2 regions of the Noviherbaspirillum sedimenti genome follow, and region 1 is predicted to be linked to the other one. Evidence: predicted binding sites of a transcription regulator. Region 1 holds the regulator's gene; the other holds the start of a gene.
The links. Region 1 encodes LexA, which represses DNA repair genes until DNA is damaged. Its sites were predicted from a motif close to ACTGTATNNNNATACAGT; they were not measured.
Positions count from the first base shown of each region.

Region 2: D3878_RS08765 (DNA topoisomerase IV subunit B) is a predicted target of LexA. The motif match lies at 1,669-1,686, and genes of this name have one in related genera.

Region 1 covers NZ_QYUQ01000002.1:117,096-120,506, reverse strand. The annotation lists gene rplI (50S ribosomal protein L9) at 1-424, opposite strand, end outside; gene rpsR (30S ribosomal protein S18) at 452-736, opposite strand; gene priB (primosomal replication protein N) at 839-1,138, opposite strand; gene rpsF (30S ribosomal protein S6) at 1,156-1,524, opposite strand; gene lexA (transcriptional repressor LexA) at 1,762-2,424, shown strand; gene D3878_RS00610 (RNA methyltransferase) at 2,602-3,375, opposite strand.
Region 2 covers NZ_QYUQ01000002.1:1,862,363-1,865,773, forward strand. The annotation lists gene D3878_RS08755 (AAA family ATPase) at 1-368, shown strand, start outside; gene D3878_RS08760 (vWA domain-containing protein) at 403-1,572, shown strand; gene D3878_RS08765 (DNA topoisomerase IV subunit B) at 1,711-3,411, shown strand, end outside.

The sequences.
Region 1 (3,411 bases):
TGATATCGACGACGACGTCGGTATGCAGGGCCACTGCAACAGCGTGCTCGCCAGCGATTTTCAGCGGACCTTGCGGCAGGCGGACTTGCGACTTCTCGACCGCGAAACCTTGCTTGGTCAGGGCTTCAGCGATGTCGTGGTTGGTGACGGAACCGAACAGACGGCCATCAACACCGGACTTTTGCGAAACCTGGATGGTCTGGCCGTTCAGCTTCTCGCCCTGGGCTTGCGCTGCTGCCAGTTTTTCGGCGGCGACTTTTTCCAGTTCGGCGCGCTTGGCTTCGAATTCGGCGATCGCGGTCTGGGTGGCGCGACGGGCCTTGCGTTGCGGGATCAGGAAGTTACGGGCGTAACCATCCTTGACCTTGACGACTTCACCGAGGTTGCCGAGATTGACGACTTTTTCCAACAGAATGACTTGCATGTTTTTCTCCTAGTTCTCGGTCGTCGATTACGCGTTGTGCAGATCGGTGTACGGCAGCAAGGCGAGGTAGCGCGCGCGCTTGATGGCGGTATCCACCTGGCGCTGGTAGTGTGCCTTGGTGCCGGTCAGGCGTGCCGGCATGATCTTGCCGTTTTCCTGGACGAAGTCCTTCAGGGTGTCGACGTCCTTGTAATCCACCTGTTCAACGTGTGCTGCGGTGAAGCGGCAGAATTTCTTGCGCTTGAACAGCGGGTTTTGCTGCTTGCGTTTTTCCTTGAGCTTGTTCTTGTCGAATTTTTTACCGAATGCCATTTTTGGCTCCTAAATCTGTATTTGTCATGTTGGGAAAGAGTACCGCTTTCACCTTAATCAGTTGAGGACAGAGTACCACTTCGTTTAACTCTGTCCCCAATCTCAAGGATTCTTTCCCGCAATAATTTCAATAATATGAAACACGAGGCTTTTACTGTTGCGGTTCTTGCGAGCCAGGAAGCCGTTGAACTGGTAACTTGTACCCAATTCCGCCTGGCTGAATCGCCCCGAAATCTCGCCCGCGGCAAGCGCGGCAATTTCGAATTCGACCAGCCTTTCCACTCCTGCTTCCACCTGCTTCGATGTGTGCAGCAATCTGCCATTCACAATCGGGATGCCTGCCGGTGTGTAGCGCAAGACGTCGCGCTCGGCAATGCAGGCCTGCAGTTCGAACCGGTTCACGCCCCTTGTTTCGTCAATTATGCGGCAGGCGCTTCGCTGCGATGGCTCTTGGCGGCGTCTTCCTTCTGCACAGCCTTCATCATCGGCGACGGCGTGGTTTCAGCCTTCTTCAGACGAACGGTCAGGTGACGCAGCACAGCATCGTTGAATTTGAAGCCGGTTTCGATTTCAGCCAGGGTCTCGGCGTCGCACTCGATGTTCAGGCAGACGTAGTGCGCCTTGGCCAGTTTGTCGATCTGGTAAGCCATCTGACGGCGGCCCCAGTCTTCCACGCGGTGGATCTGGCCGCCGCGGGTGGTGACGATGGCTTTGTAGCGCTCGATCATTGCGGGCACTTGCTCGCTTTGATCCGGATGCACGATAAATACGATTTCATAATGACGCATGTAATCTCCTTTTGGACAGATTAAGAAATTGCCCACCCCGGCGTCAAGACGAGTGTGGGAAGAGGAAAACCCAAGATTTTGCCTTGTATTTCAATAAAACTCAAGGCTTTCAAACGCTTACCGCTATTTCACGGCAGAATCTTCGGGAAATAGCGCTTGCAATCACATCAATACTGTATAAAATTACAGACTGTTTATCCAGACAGCGTAACGCTGCCTCTTACTCACGGATCGCCCATGCTGAAACTTACCGCCCGCCAGGAACAAATCCTCAATCTGATCCGCGAAGCCATTGAAAATACGGGCTTTCCGCCAACCCGCGCTGAAATCGCCGCCGAACTGGGTTTTCGTTCGGCCAACGCCGCCGAAGAACACCTGCAGGCGCTGGCGCGCAAGGGCGCCATCGAACTCTCGCCCGGCACCTCACGCGGCATTCGCCTGATTGAAAGCACGACGGGCGCGCCGGGCCGCGGGCGCAATACGCAAATGGCGCTGCCGCACCCGGCGCTGATGCAACTCGCCCTGCCACTGGTGGGACGCGTGGCAGCGGGCTCGCCGATCCTGGCACAGGAACACATCGAAAGCACCTATAACGTCGATCCCGCACTGTTTTCCGCCAAGCCGGATTTCCTGCTGAAGGTGCGCGGCATGTCAATGCGCGATGCCGGCATTCTCGATGGTGATCTGCTGGCCGTGAAAAAAACCGATACTGCCCGCAATGGCCAGATCATCGTGGCCCGCCTGGGCGACGATGTGACGGTCAAGCGCTACCAGAAGTCGGGGTCCGTGATCGAACTATTGCCGGAAAACCCGGATTTCAAACCGATCCGGGTCAATCCGGACCAGGAGGATTTTGCCCTGGAAGGCCTGGCGGTCGGCTTGCTGCGCAGCTGGAATTGATATCCCGGCCAGCCAGGAACTATTGATTAAATTCAACTGTCCAAGGTGTATTGATCGAGGATCGTTTTCAGTGCCGTTCCGGTGATGCAAGCATTTCGCGCTTCCCCTCTCACTTAACGCGGGGTGTTTGCGGGCGCTTCGGGCGTCCAAACCGGAACGGCATATTTTTATTCCAGGTTATTTCTCTTTCCTGTCGGATTTTGCCATTGCCAGCATCTGGCGCGCCATGCCACGCAGAATATTGACTTCCTCCGTCTCCAGCGCGGTACGTGAAAACAGCCGCTTGATGCGCGGCATGAGCTTTTTCGGACTGTCCGGATTGAGGAAATCGATCGCCACCAGTGCCTGTTCCAGATGCGCATACATGCCTTCGACCTGCTCGACGCTGGCGGCCTCGCCCTTGAAGCCAATGCCGCTGTCACCCAGCTTGCCCGCGGTTGCGGCCATGCGGCCTTCATAGGCCAGCACCTGCACCGCCTGCGCCAGGTTCAGCGAGCTGTAATCCGGATTGGCAGGAATATTGATCAGGACATTACATTTTTCTACCGCCTCATTGGGCAAACCGAAGCGCTCGTTGCCGAACATGAGTGCCGCCTGCAAACCGGCGTCGCCCGCCAGTTGCTCGGCAAGCGTGCGCGGCGTCACCACCGGCGGCGAATATTCGCGCAGACGCGCACTCACCGCCGCAGCGAAATTGCAACCGGAAAGCGCCTCGTCGATCGAGCCGACGATGCGGGCGCCTTCCAGCACATCCTGGGCGCCGCTGGCGAACGCCACTGCTTCCTCGTCGCGCGCAGGTTCCGGGCAACGCGGATTGACCAGCACCAGTTCGGAAAAACCCATGGTTTTCATGGCGCGCGCCGCTGCGCCGATGTTGCCAGCTCGACTAGTTTCAACAAGGATAAAACGCAGGCGTTTGAAGAGGGTGGTGTCGGTTTGGGGCAGGTTCATTTAAAATAGCGCCATTACGCGGCAAGGGACAGACAA
Region 2 (3,411 bases), 1.7 Mb from region 1:
ACAATGAAAAGGAATTGCCGGACGCCTTCCTGCGCCGCTGCTTCTTCCACTACATCAAGTTCCCCGACAAGGATACGATGCAGGACATCGTCAAGGTGCATTTCCCGCACCTGAAAAAGGATTTGCTGGCGCAGGCCCTGCAAACCTTTTATGAAGTGCGCGAAGTGCCGGGTCTGAAGAAAAAGCCGTCGACATCGGAATTCCTCGACTGGCTCAAGCTCTTGCTGGCCGAGGACATTCCGGCTGAAGCCCTGCGCAGCCAGGATGCCAAGCTAGTGGTGCCGCCGCTGCACGGCGCCCTGCTCAAGAACGAGCAGGACGTGCACCTGTTCGAGCGCCTGCTGTTCATGGCGCGCAACAACCGCTGAGCAGCGCAGCCATGCCGGGCGCCAGGGGATTGCCGTGCTGATCGATTTCTTCTTCACGCTGAAAGACGCGAAAATTCCGGTCTCGATCAAGGAATTTCTGCTCTTGCTGGAAGCCCTGCACAAGGGCGTGATCGGCCCCTCGCTGGATGATTTTTATTATCTGGCGCGCACCACCCTGGTCAAGGATGAAGCGCACTATGACAAGTTCGACCAGGCTTTCGGTCTGTATTTCAAGGGCATCGCCGCAACTTTCGGAGAAAACAGCCAGATCCCGCTGGATTGGCTGATCCAGCGCATGCAACGGGAACTGACGCCCGAGCAGATTGCGCAACTGGAAAAATTCGGCTACGACAAGCTGATGGATCGCCTGCGCGAGCTGCTGGAGGAACAGAAGGAACGCCACGAAGGCGGCAGCAAGTGGATCGGCACCGGCGGCACCTCCCCTTTCGGCCATGGCGGCCACAATCCTGAAGGCATACGGATCGGCGGCGAATCGCGCAACCGCAGCGCAGTCAAGGTGTGGGAAGCGCGTGCCTACCGCGATTACGATAGCGAGCGCGAACTTGGCACGCGCAACATCAAGGTGGCGCTGCGCCGCCTGCGCAAGTTCGCCCGCGAAGGCGCGCAGGAAGAACTGGCGCTGGACGACACCATCCGCGCCACCGCCAACAATGCCGGCTATCTGGATATCAGAATGCAGCCGGAACGCAAGAACAATGTCAAAGTCCTGATGCTGCTCGATGTCGGCGGCAGCATGGACGACCATATCGCCCGCACCGAGGAATTGTTTTCCGCCGCCAGTGCGGAATTCAAGAACATGGAGTTCTTTTATTTCCACAACTGCGTCTACGATTACCTCTGGAAGAACAACCGCCGCCGCCATGCCGAAAAATTCCCGACCTGGGATGTGCTGCGCAAATATACGCCGGATACCAAGCTGATCTTCGTCGGCGACGCCACCATGAGTCCGTATGAAGTCCTGCAACCGGGCGGCTCGGTGGAATACAACAACGACGAAGCCGGCGCCAACTGGCTGCAGCGCTTTACCCAGGCTTTTCCGAAATTCATCTGGCTGAACCCGGAACCGGAAGGCTTGTGGCAATATCGCCAGTCGATTGCCATCATTCACCAGATCATGCAGGGAAAAATGTTCCCGTTGACGCTGGACGGGCTGGAGCGTGGCATGCGCATGTTGAGCAAATAGGCGGCTGCAGGCGAGCCACACATTACCTTTATCGCAACAAAAATTGCTCATGCAGAAATTGCTGGAAAAGAGTAATCTGATGGCTGTAAAATTTCTACTGTATAAATAAACAGTTTTTGTATTCACTCATCATCCTGCATGGCCACCAAAAAATCCTCTTCCGATTACAGCGAATCATCGATCCGGGTCCTGAAAGGACTCGAACCCGTCAAGCAGCGGCCGGGCATGTACACCCGCACGGAAAACCCCCTGCACATCATCCAGGAAGTGATCGACAACGCCTCCGACGAGGCGCTCGGCGGCTTCGCCCAGAATATCCTGGTCACCCTCAACACCGACGGCAGCGTCAGCGTCGAAGATGACGGCCGCGGCATCCCGGTCGGCCTGCACCCGGAAGAAAAGGTGCCGACCGTGGAAATCGTGTTTACCCGCCTGCATGCCGGCGGCAAGTTCGACAAGGGCTCGGGCGGCGCCTATTCGTTTTCCGGCGGCTTGCACGGCGTCGGCGTATCGGTCACCAATGCGTTATCAACCCGTCTGGCAATCACGGTCTGGCGCGAAGGCCGCGCGCATGACATGGCCTTTGCCGACGGCGACGTGATCGAAAAACTGAAATCGCGCAGCCTGGCCAAGGATGAAAAGCGCTCCGGCACGAAAGTGACGGCCTGGCCCAATGCCAAATACTTCGATTCGGCAGCGATCCCGCCGGGCGAATTGCAACGTCTGCTGCGCTCGAAAGCAGTGCTGCTGCCCGGCGTAAAAGTCACCCTGGTCAATGCGAAAAATGGCGACACGCAAAGCTGGCAATACGACCAGGGTTTGCGCGGCTACCTGGTCGAATCGCTGGCGCAAGCCTCCGGCGCCGATCCGGTGATCCCGTTGTTCGAGGGCGAACAATATGCGAATGCCGATGCTGAAGGCTTCGCCGAAGGCGAAGGCGCGGCCTGGGTGGTGGCCTGGACCGAGGACGGCAATGTAGTGCGCGAATCCTATGTCAACCTGATTCCGACTTCCGCCGGCGGCACGCACGAATCGGGCTTGCGCGATGGCCTGTTCGGCGCGGTGAAAAGCTTTGTCGAGATGCACTCGATGCTGCCCAAGGGCGTCAAGCTCTTGCCGGAAGACGTATTTGCCCGGGTCTCCTTCGTGCTGTCGGCCAAGGTGCTGGACCCGCAATTCCAGGGCCAGATCAAGGAACGCCTGAATTCGCGCGATGCGGTCCGGCTGGTGTCGGGCTATTCCAAGCCGGCGCTGGAATTGTGGCTGAACGAACACGTCGATTACGGCAAGAAGCTGGCCGATCTGGTGATCAAGCAGGCGCAGTCCCGCTTGCGCTCGGCGCAAAAGGTGGAAAAGAAAAAATCTTCCGGCGTCGCCGTTCTGCCGGGCAAGCTGACCGATTGCGAATCCAGCGACATCACCCGCAACGAACTGTTCCTGGTCGAGGGCGATTCCGCCGGCGGCTCGGCCAAGATGGGCCGCGACAAGGAATTCCAGGCGGTCCTGCCGCTGCGCGGCAAGGTATTGAACTCCTGGGAAACCGAACGCGACCGCCTGTTTGCCAACAACGAAATCCACGACATCTCGGTGGCGATCGGCGTCGATCCGCACGGCCCCAACGATACCCCCGACCTGTCGGGCCTGCGCTACGGCCGCATCTGCATCCTGTCGGATGCCGACGTCGATGGCTCGCACATCCAGGTCCTGCTGCTGACCCTGTTCTTCAAGCACTTCCCGCAACTGATCGCGCGCGGCCACATCTGCATCGCCCGGCCGCCGCTGTACCGGGTCGATGCGCCGGCGCGCGGCAAGAAGCCGGCGCAGAAAGTTTATGCGCTC